DNA from 4 places in the Pseudoalteromonas sp. AS84 genome. Region 2 is predicted to be linked to each of the others. Evidence: predicted binding sites of a transcription regulator. Region 2 holds the regulator's gene; each other region holds the start of a gene.
The links. Region 2 encodes sigma-54, which starts transcription at its own class of promoters, with help from an activator protein. Its sites were predicted from a motif close to GTTGGCACGNNNNTNGNNT; they were not measured.
Positions count from the first base shown of each region.

Region 1 (4,924 bases), on a different contig from region 2:
GCCCTTAATTGCTTTCATTAATACGTCTTGTTGTACTTCTCGTAGAATTGCTTGAATACCACGGTCTTCAACATCCATTAAGTTTTCAAACACAAACATTAAGTCTTGAATTTGCTGCGACATTTCTTCGTCATGTTCACGAATAGAATCCATTAACTGCCCTTCTACGTTGGTATCTAGGTAGTTCATAATATCTGCAGCAGCTTTTAAGCCGCCCATTTTAGCAGCTTGCGCACCAGCTTGACCGGCAAATTGTTTTTCCATGATTTCGTTTAGCTCTTGCAGTGCTGCTGGCTGAACTTCTTCGAGGTTTGCAATACGCATGGTTAAATCTAAGCGTACTTTTTCAGGGAACTGAGCAATAATCTCAGCTGACTGTTCTGGCTCTAAATACGATAATACAATGGTTTGAATTTGTGGATGCTCATTACGAATAATGTTTGCTACCTGCTTAGAGTCCATCCATTTTAATGAATCCAGGCCTTTAGCGCCTGAGCCCATAACAATTTGGTCAATAAGGCTAGCAGCTTTGTCTTCACCTAGAGCGGCTGTAAGCGCTTTTTTAATAAAGTCTTCTGACTGAAAACCAATGGTACTAAAGCTTTGAATTTGCTCTATAAACAAGTTGTGTACAGCGCTTATTTTAGCTTGAGATAAATCCTGTAACCCAGCCATCGCCATACCCACTTTTTGCACTTGTTTAGGTTCTAAGTGTTTAAGGATTTGCGCGGCATCTTCTTCTGATAAACTCAAAAGTAATATAGCGGCTTTATCTACCCCATCGAGCTTATCAACATCAAAGGCTGGCGGGAGTTGTTTTTGTTCTTGATCAGTCATCTTCTGTTAACCACGCTTTCACTACTTGTGATGATAGTTCTGGTTCGTTAGCTACAAGGGCACGAATTGCTTTAAGTAGATCTTCGTCGCCATGTAAATCCGGTAACTGCAGTGTACCATCACTTGAGAAACCAACCGAAGCAGAATCAAAGTCTTTATTTAGCATATCAAGAGTATTGTCGCCAATATCTACGCCTGAGCTTAGTGCATCTTCGTCGTATTCTTCTAGTGTATCGTCTGGGTAAATCAAGCGTTTAAGCATTGGTTTTACCACTGCCATTATTAATACAATGATAACTAAGGCGCCCAATACAAGGCGGGCTATTTTCATAAACCAGTCTTGTTCCCACAGTGGCACTTCTATAGCTAAATCTGTTGCTTCACGTACAAACGGCACTGTTACTACTTCAAGTGCATCACCACGTTGCATATCAAAGCCCACACCGCCTTGTAGTAAGCGACGAATATTTGACAATGCTTCAACCGAGCGTGGAGCCATGGTTGTTTCGCCGTTTTCTCCCACTTTAGGAATATAGTCAACAGCAACTGATACGCTTATTCTGCGTATAACACCACTTTGCTGGCGCTTGTGCGAAATGGTTGTATCGAGTTCATAATTACGTGTAGCTTCTTTGTGGCTGCGTGTTGGAGAAGTAGCAGTGCCTGCACCACCTTGCCCCGCAACCTCAGGAATATTAGAATTTAGCGGTGGCTGATTTGTAAGCGCACCTGGAATACCAACGGCTAGGCCGCCAATGTTATTTTCTTCAAATGTGGTTTCGCTTCTAACCGCTGGTAGGTCTGGGTTATAACGCTTTTGAGTTTCCTCAATCGAGCTAAAATCCATACTCAAATCAACTTGAGCTGTATAGTTTGCAAGCCCAACAACCGGTATTAAAATACTGTCTATTTTTTCAAGGTACTCTTGTTCGCGCTTACGCTCTAAATCGTATTCTTTACGAGAGCGTGCTGCTAGTGAGCTTTGCGAACCTGAATTTAATAATCGACCATTTTGATCGGTAACTGTAACACGTGCAGGCTCTAAGCCTTGTACTGCTGAGGCAATCATATCAACAACAGAGTCTACTTCTTCACGGTCAAGTGAGCGCCCACGTTTAAGTGTTAATACAACGGTAGCTGATGGTTTTTTCTCTCTGCGGGCAAATACGTTTTCTTTAGGAATGGCTAACAATACTTTGGCGCGAGTAATGTTGTTAAGCTCTTCAATTGTGCGTGCTAATTGCTGTTCACGACCATGTTTTAGGCGCTCACGCTCCAAGCGTTGGCTTACGCCAAAGCCCATATCTTGCATAATAATGTCAGAGCCTGATGCTGGACCTTGCTCTAACCCTTCACGGGTCATTAGTAGCTTAATGTTTTGGTATTCACTTTCATCAACCGATACAACATTGCCATCGAGTTGATATTCAATTTTTTGTGCATCTAAAAAGTCTAATGTTTGAATAAGCTCTTCAGTTTGCATTTTGCCTAACGGGCGCATATCTGGCTGACGAGCCCAAATAATAATGAAAATCGCGATAGCTAAACAAATCGCTAATGCTATTACCAGTGTTACTTGGCGCAATACATCAACACCACTTAAAGCACTTAAGTAGCCTGACTTTTGTTCTTGTTGATCATCACCACCACTTTGGTCGATACCGCCGCCAGCAAGTGCTAGGTCTGTAGATTGGTTAGATTGCGCCACAATAATTCTCCACTACCTAATTAAACAGGCATGTTCATGATTTCTTTATAAGCTTCAACAAGTTTATTACGAACCTGTACTGTAGCCTCAAAAGCAACTGACGATTTTTGAGAAGCAATCATCGCCTCAGCAAGCGATACACTTCGATCACCCATTTCAACCGCTTTTACTTTTTGACCTGCATCTTGCTGTAGACCGTGCACTGTATTTAGTGCATCACTTAGCATGTCGCCAAACTGGGAAGTAGAAGTAGGCTGAACTTGAGTCGGCAATTTATTTATTTGATTATTACGGCCGGCTTCTAAAGCCATTGATTGCATTTCTTGAAATACAGCACTGTTTTGAATTTTCATAATTTATCTCTGACACGCAGTGAACTCTTACAAGTAATAAAGCACAAAACATGCCAAATAATTAATTGTTAAAATACATGCAGTTAGCTTTAAATTATGTGAGTCAGAGTTTTGACAACCCTAAGTTCGCAGCGCAAACTTAGGGTTTATAGGAGGTTATGCAGGAAGTGAAATACCTAAATCGCGCATTTGCGCTAGTTTATAACGTAAAGTTCGTGGGCTTATGCCCAACGTTTCGGCAACGTCTTTACGCTTACCTTGGCAACGTGCAAGGGTTTCTAAAATAATGCGATGCTCTTTATCTTTAAGCTCATCTTTATAGCTACCGGTATCTGCTGCTAGTAAACCTTGTTTAGGCTCATCCTCGGCATGCAATTTTTCATCGTAGTATGCCGAGCTTAGCGTGCTTTTATCAACGCCTTTATTTACGTGAGCCACTTCTGTTGGCGCCGGTGCCAATGAAGGCTCCATAACAAAGTTATTAGCTACTAAGTTTTCAATAAAAATAGCATGCTCGTTTATTGTATCGCCACTTCGCAGTATAAGCGCACGCTGTATAACGTTATCAAGCTCGCGCACATTTCCAGGCCACGCGTGGGCCAGTAACTTTTGCTCGGCAGCTTTATCTAAATACGCCATGGGCTCTTTACTTTTACTGATATGGCGCTCAATTAAATGCTTAGCCAATACAATAATATCGCCAGGGCGTTGGCACAATGGTCGCCACATAAGTGGAAAAACATTAAGCCTGTAATATAGATCTTCTCTAAATTGGTTTTCAGACACGGCTTCTTTTAAATCACGATTACTGGTTGCCAAAATACGTACATCGAGCTGAATTGTTTTACGACCCCCTAAGCGCTCTACTTCACGCTCTTGCAGTACGCGTAACAGCTTTGCTTGTAGCCCTAAGTCCATCTCTGTAATTTCATCAAGTAAAATAGTGCCGCCTTGTGCTTGCTCAAACTTACCCGGACATGCTTGAATCGCGCCTGTAAAAGCCCCTTTTTCGTAACCAAATAAAGTGGCTTCGAGCATATTTTCAGGAATAGCCGCGCAGTTAATCGCCACAAATGGCTCATTACAACGACTCGACTTATCATGAATATAACGAGCGAGTACTTCCTTACCTGAACCACTTGGGCCAAGTACCATTACACTTGCATCAGAGCGTGCTACTTTACTCGCAAGCTCCAATAATTGAATACTAGTTGGGTCGGCAACAATAGGTCCGTCGGTTTCTTTTGCTTTTTCAGGCAAATAACGGCTCACCATATTTAACAGCACTTCAGGTGCAAATGGTTTAGCCATGTAGTCAATTGCACCTAGGCGCATGGCTTCTACTGCATCGTCAATTGTGGCGTACGCCGTCATCATTAATACAGGTAAATCAGGGTGGTTTAATTTAATACTGCGTAGTAAATCAAGTCCACTCATTGCACCCATTTGCACGTCGCTTACAACAAGCGAAAATTGATCTTTTTTAAGCAATATCATTGCTTGCTCAGCACTGTTCGCTGCAACACATTCAATACCCGACATTTCAAGGGTATCTATTAAGGCTTCACGAAGCCCAGCGTCATCTTCGACAACTAAAATAGTGTTACTCATAATGAACCCTCTAATTTAGATGTTGCCTTAATAGGCAGTAACAAGCTAAAGCAGGCACCACCATGCGTATTATTAGTCACATCAACACGGCCTTGGTGTGCACTAGCCACCGAACTCACTACAGCAAGCCCTAAGCCTGTGCCCTGACTTTTTGTAGTAAAAAATGGTTCAAAGATTTTATCGCTTTGGCTTAAATCAACACCTGGGCCATTGTCGCTCACACTAATACGAACCATATCTAAATCTTTTAAATCTCTTTGTGCGCTAATTTTTACTTTTGCACCGCCGCCAATAACTTGAATACTATTGTGCACAAGATTTTGAATAGCACTGGCCAGTGCCGTTTTATTACCGACTATTTGTATATCTGGCTCTGGTAAGCTTACATCCAGTTCACTTTCATTAAGTGCGACCA
Region 1 is NZ_JBBMQY010000010.1:88,736-93,659, forward strand. Features, by position in the region: gene fliG (flagellar motor switch protein FliG) at 1-837, opposite strand, end outside; gene fliF (flagellar basal-body MS-ring/collar protein FliF) at 830-2,545, opposite strand; gene fliE (flagellar hook-basal body complex protein FliE) at 2,566-2,898, opposite strand; gene WNY79_RS12140 (sigma-54 dependent transcriptional regulator) at 3,055-4,509, opposite strand; gene WNY79_RS12145 (ATP-binding protein) at 4,506-4,924, opposite strand, start outside.
Region 1: a site for sigma-54 is predicted at 2,938-2,956, ahead of fliE (flagellar hook-basal body complex protein FliE). Genes of this name have one in related genera too.

Region 2 (4,924 bases):
CCCAATTTAAAAATCACCGGCAAAGGCCTAGAAGCCGACTTAAAAACCGAAGTGATAAAACTAATTAACCATACGCGAACCATATATTATGACCAATAAAATATTAAAATCACTTATTATTCCTACACTTATACTAGCATTTAATAGCAGTGCTGCAGAGCCAAATACACAGCCTGCTGCAAATCAAATATCAATAAGCGCCGATAAGCAAGAAGGTCAATTAAAAGCTAATGTCGGGATTTTTGAGAAAAACGTTGAAATTATTCACGGTAACCGCCGTATTACAGCCGACCGTCTCGAAGTACATAAACGCGATGAACTTGGTGATAATAAGCAATTATTAATTGCCACTGGTAGCCCTGCCCACTTTGAAGAGAAGCAATCAGACGGCACGACTATGAGCGCCAGTGCTGACGAAGTACGTTACGATGTATCTAAGCGTTTTTTAACGCTTGTTGGTAATGCACAGGTATCGCAAGCAGGACAAAAAATAAATGCTAAAAGCATTACCTACGACATTGAGCAGCAGCTAATCAGTGCCGAAAAAGATGAAAACTCAACTGACCGCGTTCATACAATTTTAGTACCCATTGAAACTAAAAAAAGTAAAAAAAGCGACAAAGGTCAACCATGAGCACATTAAAAGCAGAACTATTAGCAAAGAGCTATAAAGGCCGTGAAGTTGTAAAAAACGTTGGCCTTGAAGTAAAAGCTGGCAGTATTGTTGGCTTACTTGGCCCTAACGGCGCAGGCAAAACAACCACGTTTTATATGATTGTAGGCCTTGTGCCTAGCGATAAAGGTAAAATATCGATAGATGATAACGATATTACTCTTTTACCTATGCATAGTCGTGCTAGATTAGGCATAGGCTACTTACCGCAAGAGTCTTCAATTTTCAGAAAGCTAACTGTTTATCAAAACTTAATGGCTATTTTAGAAACGCGCAAAGAGTTAAATAAACAAGCTAGAGAAGACACTCTCGATAAATTATTAGATGAATTTAGCATACAACACATTCGTGATAGCCAAGGTATGGCATTATCAGGTGGCGAACGTCGTCGTGTTGAAATAGCACGTGCGCTGGCAGCAGATCCTAAATTTATATTACTGGATGAACCGTTCGCTGGTGTTGATCCAATTTCAGTATTAGATATAAAGAAAATAATAGAACATCTTAAAAATCGTGGGATTGGAGTATTAATTACCGACCATAACGTAAGAGAAACCCTTGATGTTTGTGAAAAAGCCTACATTGTTTCTCATGGGGAGCTGATTGCATCAGGTACTCCAGAACACGTATTAAATGATAAAACAGTACGCGATGTTTACTTAGGCGAGCAATTTAGGCTGTAACATTTACGCCATGTCTTTAAGCATCTGCTAGTATTAATTATAACAACATAAAAGGATTGTTAGAGATACATGAGGCAATCACTACAGCTGCGCATGGGCCAGCAACTTACAATGACTCCACAGCTGCAACAAGCTATTCGTTTGTTGCAACTCAGTACATTGGATCTCCAGCAAGAAATACAAGAAGCTCTCGACAGCAACCCGCTATTAGAGGTTGAAGAACAAGACTACTCAGAAGATGCTGCTGGCAAAAACGAGCAAAAAGCTGATACCGATGACATAACTGTTAGCGCATCTGCCGATGATGCTCCAAGCGAATACGAACAAGATAGTGGTGAAGCACTTGCGAAAGACACGCTAAGTGACGACATGGCTATGGATGTTAGCTGGGATGAGTACATGAGTGCCGCTCCTGCAGCATCATCGGGTCCAATGCCTGAAGATGAATCAATTTATCAAGGTGCCTCTACAGAGACGCTCCATGAGTATTTAATGTGGCAGTTACAATTAACGCCATTTAGCCCTACAGACGAAGCTATTGCTATTGCCATCGTAGAAGCCGTTGATGATTCAGGTATTTTAACACTAAGCTGCGAAGAGATTTTAGAAAGCTTTAATCAAGAAAACGAAGATGATAACGAAGTCGAACTTGATGAAATTGAAGCTGTATTAAAGCGCATCCAACTGTTTGATCCTGTCGGTATTGCTGCACGTAGTTTACAAGAGTGTTTGTGTATTCAGCTTAACCAATTTGATAAAGAAACACCTTACATTAATGAAACAAAAATGATTTTAACCGAGCATATTGATTTATTAGCTGCTCGTGACTATCGTACATTAATGAAGAAAACCAAGCTCAAAGAAGAAGAGCTTAAAGAAGTAATGACATTAATCCATACTCTTAGTCCTAAGCCAGCAGATACTATTGTAAGAGAAGAATCTGAGTATGTTATTCCAGACGTGTCGGTTAAAAAAATTAAAGGCCGCTGGGTTGTTGAGTTAAACCCAGATAGCATGCCTAAAATTCGTGTTAATAGCCAATACGCTGCAATGTCTCGCACTGTAAAATCGAGTGGTGACAGCCAGTTTATTCGCTCGCATTTACAAGAAGCTAAATGGTTTATTAAAAGCTTAGAAAGTAGAAACGACACGCTTTTAAAAGTAACTAATTGTATTGTTAAGCAACAACAAGGCTTTTTTGAACACGGACCTGAAGCAATGAAACCGATGGTTTTAAATGATGTTGCTGAAATGGTAGAAATGCACGAATCAACAATTTCGCGCGTAACAACTCAAAAGTATATGCATACACCCCGTGGTATATTTGAGCTTAAATACTTTTTCTCAAGCCATGTAAGCACCGAAAACGGTGGTGAATGTTCATCTACAGCAATTCGTGCACTTATCCGCAAATTAATCGCTGCAGAAAACTCAGCAAAACCATTGAGTGATAGTAAAATAGCGGATATATTGGCTGAGCAAGGAATTAAAGTAGCAAGACGTACAATCGCAAAATACCGCGAATCTCTGGCTATTCCACCGTCAAATCAGCGTAAAAGCTTGATCTAAGACGCAAAAAAAAAGAGGGTAATGCTTATGCAACTAAACTTAACTGGTCGTCACGTAGAATTAACCGATTCACTAAGAGACTATATTAATACCAAATTTGCGAAGCTAGAAAGACACTCTGATCATATTAATAATGTTCATGTCATTCTTGATGTAGAAAAATTAAATCAAAAAGCAGAAGCTACAATACATGTAAGTGGTGCTGAGCTATTTGCCTCTACGGAACATCAAGATATGTATGCCGCCATTGACTCGTTGATCGACAAGCTCGATCGACAAGTAATTAAACACAAAGAGAAGCTTGCTCGACACTAATATGATGAAATTAAGCTCACTTATATGCCAGGACTGCAGCAAAGCTGCGGTCCTTTTTAATAGCAAAAAAAGAATTTTAGAGTTCATTAGCGAACTTGCTCACGACAAACTTCCGTATTTACCGCAACAGGATATCCTTACTGCTTTAATGAGCAGAGAGAAACTGGGTAGTACAGGTATTGGGCGTGGTATTGCCATTCCTCATGGTCGAATGAGCGGTGCAGAAGAGCCTTTAGCTTTAGTACTCGTTAGCGAAACTCCAATAAATTTTGATGCAATAGATAATCGTCCTGTTGATATTTTTGTCGCACTCATCGTACCAGATGGCGATAACCAACAGCACTTAAAGACTCTCGCAACCATTGCTGATAAACTAAACAACAAAGATTTTTGTAAACAGTTACGCTGTGCAAAATCAGATGCTGAGCTTTACCAAGTTATTGTCGATCAATCATAGTTTTATAAAGGGTGTTAAATGGAGTTAATTATCATAAGCGGCCGTTCTGGTTCTGGAAAGTCGGTTGCTTTACGCGTTGTAGAAGATTTAGGCTATTATTGCGTAGATAATATTCCAGTTAACTTGCTTCCTTCATTAGTTCGCAGTGTGTCTGATAGCTACGATAAAATTGCTGTTAGCATTGATGTGCGAAACATCCCTAAAGAGCAAGATGAATTTAACGATATTCTTGAATACTTACCAGGCTTTGCAAATCCTACGTTATTTTATTTAGATAGCGACGATCAAACGTTGATAAAACGCTTTTCAGAAACACGCAGGTTACACCCACTATCAATTGACTCGCTGCCTCTTGATTTAGCCATCAAAAAAGAAAAAGAATTACTTGATGTATTAATCACCCGCGCCGACTTTATGATAGACACAACTGATTTAAGCGTTCACCAACTTGCAGAATCTATTCGTGAAAAGATTTTAGGTAAAAAAGATAAGCAACTAATTGTCACGTTTGAATCGTTTGGTTTTAAACACGGTATACCAAAAGAAGCCGACTATGTATTTGATGCACGCTTTTTACCAAATCCACATTGGGAACCTGAATTAAAACCTTTAAATGGGTTAGATCAACCCGTTAAAGATTATTTGGCCAATCACAGCATAGTGCAAAAATTCACATGGCAAATTCAAACATTTGTACAAACGTGGTTACCGCACTTAGAGCGAAATAACCGCAGTTATTTAACCATAGCTATCGGATGTACAGGCGGACAACATCGCTCTGTATATTTAGCGCAAACTATCGGTGAAAGTTTTGCAATGACACATCCCAATGTAAAAATTCGCCATCGTGAACAAGAAAAATAATAGAGCTGAATAATCACCTGTTCAGCTTAGGTAGAGTAAGTTATGCACTGTGAAGACACTTTTTTAATAAAAAACAAATTAGGCTTACACGCTAGAGCAGCTACTGTGCTTGCGCAGTTAGCAGTACAATTTGATGCGACAATCACATTATTTCAAGATGATAAAGAAGCCGCGGGCGATAGCGTACTTGCACTAATGTTACTTGAAAGTAGCCAAGGCAAAGAAGTAAAAGTTGTATGCAAAGGCCCCGATTCTGAGCAAGCTTTACATGCTGTTGGAGAGTTAATAGCACAACGTTTTAATGAGCAAGAATAAACAGTTATAAAAATAATGCTCGCATTACTAACGCCTCAACTAAAACAG
Region 2 is NZ_JBBMQY010000016.1:74,263-79,186, forward strand. Features, by position in the region: gene lptC (LPS export ABC transporter periplasmic protein LptC) at 1-99, shown strand, start outside; gene lptA (lipopolysaccharide transport periplasmic protein LptA) at 89-634, shown strand; gene lptB (LPS export ABC transporter ATP-binding protein) at 631-1,356, shown strand; gene WNY79_RS15455 (RNA polymerase factor sigma-54) at 1,426-2,925, shown strand; gene hpf (ribosome hibernation promoting factor) at 2,953-3,240, shown strand; gene ptsN (PTS IIA-like nitrogen regulatory protein PtsN) at 3,245-3,697, shown strand; gene rapZ (RNase adapter RapZ) at 3,716-4,561, shown strand; gene WNY79_RS15475 (HPr family phosphocarrier protein) at 4,604-4,876, shown strand.

Region 3 (4,924 bases), on a different contig from region 2:
TTTCATTGCACAGTGGTCGTGTTCAACTTTAAATTGTTTAAATACAAAACCAGACATTTTTTCACCTTTTCATTCACCAAGCGCAGCATAGCGCGTATAATCAGGGTAATTGTCCCTTATTTTAGACACTCTATGCAATTTTCTGAATTTGATCTTGATAACAAGCTACTCGATGCCATTAATAAAATGGGCTACGAGACGCCAACCAGCATTCAACAACAAGCTATTCCTGAAGCACTACAGGGGCGCGATATTTTAGCATCTGCGCCTACTGGTACAGGTAAAACAGCGGCATTTTTAATTCCGGCTATTCAGTACTTACTGGATTTCCCACGTCGTGACCCTGGTTTTGCGCGCGTCCTCGTTATGACCCCGACTCGTGAGTTGGCTTATCAAATTCATGAACAATGTGAACTGCTAGCTAAGCGCACACACCTAAAAATTGGTGTAGTAACAGGCGGTATTAACTACGGCACGCATAAAGAAATTTTTGAAAAAAATAACGATATTTTAATCGCCACACCAGGACGATTAATGGAATACCTAGAAACCGAAAACTTTCATGCTGAACATGTAGAAATGCTTATTATTGATGAAGCAGATCGCATGTTAGATATGGGTTTTAAAAAAGAAATGAGCCGTATTTGTGACGAAGCTAAAAATCGTCGCCAATGTTTTTTATTCTCAGCAACACTTGAAGGTGACAGCGTAGAAAGGTTTGCTGAAAAAACATTAAACGACCCAGCTCTATTAGAAGCCGAATCGTCACGTAAAGAAAAGGCTAAAATTCACCAATGGGTACATTTAGCCGACGATTATCATCACAAACTTGAATTATTAGTTAATACGCTAAAAAATCCTGACGTAACTAAAGCGATTGTGTTTGTTAAAACTCGCGAACGCTTAGAAACATTGATTGGCGAACTTACAACTAATGATGTAAAAGCAGCGTGGTTACGCGGCGAAATGCCACAAGACAAACGTATGAAAGCCATGGAAAACTTCCACAGTGGTAAAACAAGCATATTAGTTGCTACCGACGTAGCTGCACGTGGTATTGACGTATCTGACATCAGCCACGTTATTAACTTTGATATGCCGCGTACTGCCGACGTATATGTACACCGTATTGGTCGTACTGGCCGTGCTGGTAAAAAAGGGATAGCAATATCGCTAGTTGAAGCACACGATATTGGTATTTTATATAAGGTAGAGCGCTACGTTGAACAAAAATTAAAACGCCGTGTAATTAGAGGTGTCGAGCCACAGCATAAAGAAGCTAAGCCACCTGCTAAAAAGCGTAAAGATCCAGTAAAAATGAAAGCCAAGAAAAAGGCTAAGGTTAAAAAGAAAAAGTAACCTAAAACATTTTTATACTAAGCCGACTTTTGTCGGCTTTTTAATGCAAGCCTTGGAGGCTCTGCTGTTTGTACCTGTTACATATGTAACCCAAGCATGTAACTCATACTCATTTAAATGTAATTTTTGCCCACCTGAATTCCCAATTAATAAAATTCCCTTATATTTCATGGCGTTAATATTGGCACCGAAATTGTAACTACAAAGATAACCTAGCCGATGGAATTTCCATATTGTGGCTGCACTATTCACCGTAATGTAAGGATTAAGTTATGAACCGCTTCAAGTTAACTATCGCTTTAGTATCATTTTGTTGTTTATTTTTATTAGCTTGCGCTACAAAGGTAAGTGCAGCAACCAACATGGCCGTAGTAAGCAGTGTAGCCACTCAACCTAACTTACAACAAGCTATCACCAACACCCTACGAACTAATCCTAACCTAGCGTTAAGTGATATTCGTGTGCAGGTAAAAAATGGTGAAGTAGATTTATACGGTGAAGCACAAACTGGTTTTCAGCGCGCACTAGCTCAAAAGTTTTTAGAAAATATGGATGGCGTAAAAATCATTCGTAATAAAATTAGCGTTATTTAACATGTTAGAATAAAACATAAATATGTTGGAAGTTTGTAATTTACGAGCTCATCGGTTGCAAAGTGTCTCACCAACTCTAATATTTATTTATGCGCGTGCACTATTTGGCACGCGCTTATTTACGTCTTTTATGGTACGTCCCTGTAACATCCTACCGTAGTTATATCTGTATGATTAGCGTCATTAAATCAAAGATTTCTAAATTAATAGAGTAAGTTAAAGACTAAACTTTTGGGCCTCATCATTTAAACCGTTTGCCATCCTAGACAATTCGCTACTTGACTGTGCAATATCTCTAACTGCCTGCTCGGTCTCTGATATACCCATATTTATGACACCTATATTTCGTGATATTTCATCGATGGTGGTTGCCTGCTGCTCAGAGGCGGTTGCAATTTGAACAACCATATCAAAAATTTCATCTACTGCTTTGCCTACATTACTATTGATTAAGTTTGCTTTCTTAGCTATTTCCTGAACTTGAGTTGTTTGTCCTACATTGTCTGTCATTGCTTTAACAGCTGCGTTACTGGCACTAACAACAGCTTCAATGATCACTTCAACCTCCATTGTAGACTCTTGCGTAGACTTAGCTAAGCTTCGTACTTCATCAGCAACAACAGCAAAACCACGCCCTTGTTCACCAGCTCTAGCTGCTTCAATTGCTGCGTTCAAAGCAAGTAAATTAGTCTGATCAGCTATCTTTTTAATAACGCCTAATACATTCACTATTTTTTCTGAATTATGCTTCAACTCCGTCACTTCATGTGCTGATTTTTTTGTAGCTTCTCCAAGAGAAACAAGTGCGTTGTAAGTACTATCATTATTTTCAGAGCCTTCTCGAGCCATTCTTTGAATATTTTCACATAATAATGATGCACTAGCAGTTGTACTCGCTATCTCTTTTACTGTTTCAGTCATTTCGGTAGTGGCGGCTGCAACTTGTATAGTTTGTGCTTGCTGCTCGGTAACTGCTAAGCTAGTTTGCTCAGTAACTGAGGCAAGCTCTGTTGCTGTACTGCCTTGCTGAACTGCAACGTTAGATAATTCACCAATCATTTTTCTGAGATTTTCTAACATGGTATGCAATGCAACTTGTAGCATGCCTACCTCATCGTGTGAATTAACTTCGATATTACTGCTAAGATCTCCTGCCGCCACTTTTTTAGCAAAAGTGGAAGCTACAATTATTGGAGTCGCTATTTTTCGAGAAAAGAAAACACCAATAAATACAACAACAATTGCAGCTACAATTATAGAAATCACACTAAAAAGCACAGTCTGATGGACTGGTGAAAATGCTTCTGATTCGTCAATTTCACTTAATATAATCCAGCTAAAATCTCCAATTTTTATACTATCGAAGGCAGAAAGTACGTTATTTCCATTATAATCTTTTATTATTTTAGTACCATGTTGAGCATTTAAAGCTAAATTTACAGCCTCTGTATCAGCACCATTATTTGTTACAGTTCCTGCAAAACTTGCTTTGAGTGAATGTCCTTCTGGGTCAAGATATGAATCAGAACGCATTAGCTTATCTTCTCCAACTAGGTAACTCTCACCAGTTTCTCCCATCCCTTCGCGAACACCCATTATTTGATTAGTCCCTTCACTTGAAAGCTGCAAAGCAACTATTGTATCGCTACCATCAACAGGTATAGCAATAAACGCAGCGGGTTCTCCATTACTTGGTGCATACGGTTTGTAATCAGCAATACTAAAACTTTTAGATTGTTTAACCTCTTTAATTAAATCTCCTAAATTTGAACTCGCATATTTCCCTTTTAATATGTTTGTTTGATAATCAGATTCTCTAGCTTGAGTGTAATAAATAAGCCCATTGTTATTAATTAAAAACACATCGTAATAGTCATACCTCTGTATATATTCTGTAAAAAAGCGATCATAGTTGTCTTCCTCAAGCTGCGGAACAATTAAAGCCAAAAGCTCAATATCTGCCCTTTTTTGATTAAAATAATTTTCGATCTGAGTTTTTTTTATTTGATTAATCGCCTCAAGCGACTGAGATATATTGTATTCGACGCGTGATTTTGATTGTAATGTAGAAATTGTAGTAATTATGAGGGCGGGTATTATCCCTACGAGTAGGAAAATTAATGTTAGCTTAGTTTTTAAACTCCAGTGACTCGTTTGAAAAGCTGAACTTTCTTTCTTGCTTGGCATTTGTATTTACTAAATAAAGAGCAGTTAAGTTAAATCTAGCCTACCAAAAGCTAAAAATGAATTTATTTATTCAAAAAACCCGAATTTACAGAGGGAAACAAACAAAATAGGAACATAAAACCACTAAAATGCATTTATTATCCAAACACCTCGTTGTTTATGTATTTGTAATGGTTACAAGTTTATTTATTGCGCTCTTATGGGAAAATGATAATTTATACTTATATGAAGGGACTTAACTTTAAAATTAGAAATATCATTTATTTTATAAAATGTCTAAAAAGCGCGTTTTACTCTGTAAAAACGCGCTGTTGGTAAGTAACTATTTCCCAATGCTTTTGCCTAATGAGCTTTAACTAAATTACTCACTTTGGTTAGAGTCAGTCCCCTCACCACTGTCTTTATTTGATGATTGCTGGCTTATTTTATCGCTTATCATAGCATCGAGTTTTTCGCCGCCTTTAATACCAAAATCTAAAGTACGAATTGGGAATGGAATACTAATATCAGCTTCATCAAGTGCCTGCTTAACGGCAACAACACCTTTGTGGCGTACCGTCATGAAATCCGGCTCACCTGGGTATTTAATCCAAAACCACACCAGTAAGTTAATGCTGCTGTCGCCAAAACCTTCGGCGTATACTGCGGTTTCATCTTTGCGTATTACAAAGTCAAATTCGTTAATTTTATCGACGATGACGTCTTTTGCTTTTTCTATGTCGTCGCCGTACGAAATACCTACGGGTACTTCTATGCGCCTAACACCTAGCGTGGTGTAATTTTTT
Region 3 is NZ_JBBMQY010000003.1:298,489-303,412, reverse strand. Features, by position in the region: gene WNY79_RS05605 (methyltransferase) at 1-57, opposite strand, end outside; gene srmB (ATP-dependent RNA helicase SrmB) at 133-1,359, shown strand; gene WNY79_RS05595 (BON domain-containing protein) at 1,632-1,952, shown strand; gene WNY79_RS05590 (methyl-accepting chemotaxis protein) at 2,169-4,139, opposite strand; gene WNY79_RS05585 (mechanosensitive ion channel family protein) at 4,501-4,924, opposite strand, start outside.
Region 3: a site for sigma-54 is predicted at 1,540-1,558, ahead of WNY79_RS05595 (BON domain-containing protein). Genes of this name have one in related genera too.

Region 4 (4,924 bases), on a different contig from region 2:
AATTTTAAACCATTACGGTTATCATCAAAGCCGCCTTCGTTAAACTCAAGTGTAAAGGTGTCGCCTGTTGCTGGTGTACCTTCTATATCAAAATCGAATCCGTAGGTATCAAATGGAGCACCCGCTTGCGATAACATTCCTTTTGCAGGAGGCGTAATAGTAAAAGTACTCGTTCCGCTATTATCAGTAATTTGATATTCGTTAGCATTACCTGTTTTAACAAGCGTTATTTCACCGTTTGTTAAGCTTGGTGTTGAAGTAAATCCACCGGAGGTAACACTTGTTACTTCTCCCGCTGAAATAGTAGCGGTGCCTATATTATTTAAATCGTTAGCAGTACGGATTGGCGATGCTAGTGCTAAATCTTCTGCGCGCCCTGTTGCAAGTGTAATACTTGAAGCAGCATCTGAATTAAGCTTTATTTGAAACTGATCACCCTCAACACCTGCCCCAGATACATTTACTTGAAGACCAAATGATTCGCCTGAGGTTATAGTCGATGAATCAATAACACCTGTCGATATATCAGCAAGTGAAGGCTGCCCTAACGGATCGCCTTTGTTATCTATAGGCTGAATACTTACTTCATTAGCATTAGCTGTATAAGTAATAATAAAGTCACTGGCAGGAAGTTCACTGCCCTTACCTGGCTCTACCGTTGCAGTCATACCGGCAGTACCTGTGTTAGCTTGATACGCATAAGCGCCAACGGTAGGAATATTAAAAATATTACCCCCTAGCTGACCTGTTGCATCCATACCCAATTTGTTTTGTTCGTTAAATGCATCAGCTATCGCTAAGCCCATTTGACCAATTTGGTTTTGCGCAGGGACTAATATGTCATCTCTAAAAGCAAGTAAGCCGCCAATTTTGCCTTTAAGCTTACTTACATCAACTTCAAGCGGCACTGCTTTGCCACCATTAACGTCAAGCGTGAATTCTTTAAAGTTAGGATCAGGATCCCCTGTCATCGAAAATAAGTTAAATGCGCCATTTTGCATAACAACCGCTTCGCCTGTGCCCATAAAAACGAGTTTTTCGCCATTTGGACCATCAAGCGTTTCTATGTCTATTAGCTCTGATAAGTCGCGTATTGCTTTATCGCGTTCGTTATAGGTAGAGCTCGCATCTGCGGCGTTATTAGTGCCATTAACTGCTGCAATATTTTGATTTAGCGTACTAATGCTTTGAATGAGTGAGTTTGCTTCATCTGAAAATATTTCGAGCTGCTCGTTTACTATACTTTTTTGATCAAGCACTATGCCTGAAAGCCTATCCATTTGATCAATTAAACTTTGCGCATCTGTCATTACTAATGAGCGAGCAACGGTAGACGACGGCTGATTTAGCGCTTCTTGCACATTATTAAATAAAGAGTTAATACCAGTCGAAAGGTTATTCGACTCTTCAGAAAAAATAGTATCAACTCGATTAGCCTCAGTAATAAACTGATCGAAAAACGATTTATTAGAGGTGTCACGATTTAGCTGTGACTGAGCAAACTCGTTTAATAATCGGTATGTTTCGCCTCGCCCTACTTGGTTATCAACCATAGTAGTAAACTCTGTACGCTCGCGCACATAGCCTTCGGTATTAACATTGGCGATATTTTTACTTGTCGTTTGCAGTAGCTCCGAACTTGCTCTAACCCCAGAACTGGCAATGTTTAATAAATTAAACGACATGTTACTCTACTCCTTGGCGGATCACGTTTGCCGCAATGTCTTTTAACTGGCTGCTATTGAGCACTTTTTTTATTTTGCTGGCATAATTTGGATCGGTTGCATAACCTGCTTTTTGTAATGAATCTAAAAAGTCGTTTGGTTTTGCTGTATTTTGTAATGCTTCTTTGTAGCGTGGGTTTTGCGTTAAAAAATCAACGAAGTCGTTCACGCTATCTTTAATTGAATCGTAGGCTCTAAAGCTGGCTTGTTTTTTAACGGGTGTACCTTGCTCAAACTCAAGCGTTACTTTGCTTGCTTTGTCGCCTTCCCAGCTTTTATCTGACTTAATATTAAATAAGTTGTTTGAGCTGCCACCGTCACTTTTATTAATAATGTGTTTACCCCAACCGGTTTCAAGTGCCGCTTGTGCAACCATTACAGCTGGGTTTAAACCAATTTTTTGCGCTGCAGTTTTAGCGTGTTCCCACACTGAACTTACAAACTCTTCTGCATTTTTAAATGTTGGGCTATCGGTTTTAGACCCTGCAGTATCGACTTTAGGCTCAGCAATATCGGCTTTAGTGTTATTAACGATAAGATCGGATTGCTTATTTTTTTGCTCATGAGGAAGAGCAGATCCCACTTGTGTATCGCTAAAGATATCGTTGGTTGTTCTAAGTACAGAGCCTGGCATAAAGTTTTTAGACTCAGGCGATAACTGCTGAACAATTAAATCGGCAAGGCCTAACGAGCCATTTGAAGAAAGCTCTGTTGAAAGTTGCTGGTCGTGCATTTCTTCAAAAAACTTTACGCCACTTGAATTAAATGGGCTGTCTTTGTCTTCAAATGCTTCGTTGGCTTTGCGCATTCCTTTGAGCAGCATTTGCGTAAAAATAGCTTCAAATTGTGCGGCCGCTTTTTTGAGCGCAGCTTTAGAGGCATCAGTTGATGCATCGCCACTGGTTAAGGCTTCTTTACGAAGTGAATCTAAGTTGCCTAAATCAAAAAAGTTTTGTTTATCGAGGTGATTAGTTTCCATCGGCTTTTTGACACAAAATGAATAATGCAGTTAAAAATGCAAAAATTGAGCCACTACCGATAAAACAAGGAAGATAAAAATAATAAACTTAAGTTGCTGTAAATAAAAAGCCCTATATCTTGTTTCAAAAATATAGGGCTTAAGTAATACGTTATTTATTGGCTTGAGTTATTTATATAACAACTAACTGTCCGTTAATTGCGCCGGCTTCTTTTAGTGCTTCTAAAATAGCCATTAGATCACCAGGCGCTGCGCCTACTTCATTAATTGCGCGAACTAAATCGTCAAGGCTTACACCTGGATTAAATACAAAGGCGCGCGAGTCATCTTGATTTACATCAATAATGCTCTGCTGCGTGACAACAGTATCACCGTTTGCTAGCGGGTTTGGTTGTGACACGTTTTGTTGTTCTGCAATTGTTACTGTTAAGCCACCGTGAGTTATAGCGGCAGGCTGAAGCTTAACGTTTTTACCAATTACAATTGTACCAGTGCGCGAGTTAACTATAATTTTAGCGGCCATATCAGCTGGCTTAAATTCTAAGTTTTCGAGTGTCGATAAGTACGATACACGTTGGGATGCATCGCGTGGAGCTATAACACGAATAGAAACAGAATCAATTGCCTGTGCGCTATTTGGGCCAACTAAGTCATTAATTGTTTTTTCTAGGCGTTTTGCCGTTGTAAAGTCTGGGCGGTTTAAATTAAAAGTAATGTAATCGCCTTGCATAAATGGGCTTTCCACGGCGCGCTCAACTGTAGCGCCATTTGGTATACGACCAACTGTAGGGGTGTTAATTACAACTCTACTACCATCAAGGCCTTGTGCGCCTAAGCCACCGACAATTAAACTACCTTGTGCAATTGCGTACACGTTACCGTCTACACCTTTTAAAAAAGTTTGTAGTAAAGTACCGCCACGTAAGCTGCCTGCACTACCAATAGAAGAAACCGTAATATCAATTGCTTGCCCAGGCTTTCTAAATGCAGGTAGTTCTGCATGCACCGCCACAGCGGCAACATTTTTAATTTTAGGACTTTGAGTTGAAGGTAGCGTAATACCAAAGCTGTTCAACATGCCTCTAAAACTTTGTTGTGTATATGAGTTTTGCTCGCCAGTGCCCGGTAAACCAACCACTAAGCCATAACCAACTAGCTGGTTAGAGCGTACGCCTTCAACCATAGACACATCTTTTATGCGCTCAGCACTGGCAGTAAAATGCCAACCTAATAACACAACTAAACATAAAGCTTTAAGGCTATTCATGTTGTTACCCTCTAAAATGGAAACAGCGAACTGCTAAAGAAACGTGTAAGCCAACCAGGACTTTGCGCTTCTTGCGTTTGCCCTTTACCTGAGTATTGAATACGTGCATTAGCAATACGGTTTGATTCCACCGTATTATCGGCGCTTACATCTTGAGGGCGTACGAGACCTTCTAAACGGATAAACTCTTCGCCGGTATTAAGCGTTAGCCATTTTTCGCCGCGTATAACTAAATTACCGTTAGGTAAAACGCGCATTACATTAACCGAAATATCGCCCACTAAGCTGTTTGACTGGTTTGACTTTGAATCGCCTGTAAACGACGAATCGCTGCCAATACCAAACTGAATGCTATCGCCACCTATATTGACAGGTAGGCCACCTAATCCAATAACGGGGTCTAAGCTTGCCTCAGTTTCTTTGTCTGTTTCTGTTTTGGCGGCTTTTGTTGCTTGAGTAGACTCTTGCAACTTAACCGTGATTATATCGCCAGTACGTAGCGCTTTTTTATCGGAATATAAGTCGTTTGATGTGTGAGTATTAAATAATGAACCTGTGGCTACCAGCGGCTCTAAAATAGGCTCGGGGTACATAGGTGCGTAGTAAGGGTCGTCCTGCACTACTTCACTATTTTGCGTAGACATACAGCCACTTAAAAATAATGTGCCCGCTGCAAATAAAATAATATTACGCATAATTCCCCCTACTCTATTAAAGCTGTTGATTGATGTAACTCATCATTTCGTCAACGGCCGAAATTACTTTTGAGTTCATTTCGTAAATACGCTGAGTTTCGATTAGATTTACGAGCTCTTCAGTTACATTTACGTTTGAAGTTTCAAGAGAGCCTTGAATAATGCTACCTAACCCTTCAACACCCGGGTTACCTTGTACAGGTGCACCACTTACAGCGGTTTCGGTATAAAGGTTTTGACCAATTGGCTCAAGGCCTGA
Region 4 is NZ_JBBMQY010000010.1:125,249-130,172, forward strand. Features, by position in the region: gene flgK (flagellar hook-associated protein FlgK) at 1-1,685, opposite strand, end outside; gene flgJ (flagellar assembly peptidoglycan hydrolase FlgJ) at 1,687-2,703, opposite strand; gene WNY79_RS12295 (flagellar basal body P-ring protein FlgI) at 2,876-3,970, opposite strand; gene flgH (flagellar basal body L-ring protein FlgH) at 3,982-4,665, opposite strand; gene flgG (flagellar basal-body rod protein FlgG) at 4,682-4,924, opposite strand, start outside.
Region 4: a site for sigma-54 is predicted at 2,740-2,758, ahead of flgJ (flagellar assembly peptidoglycan hydrolase FlgJ). Genes of this name have one in related genera too.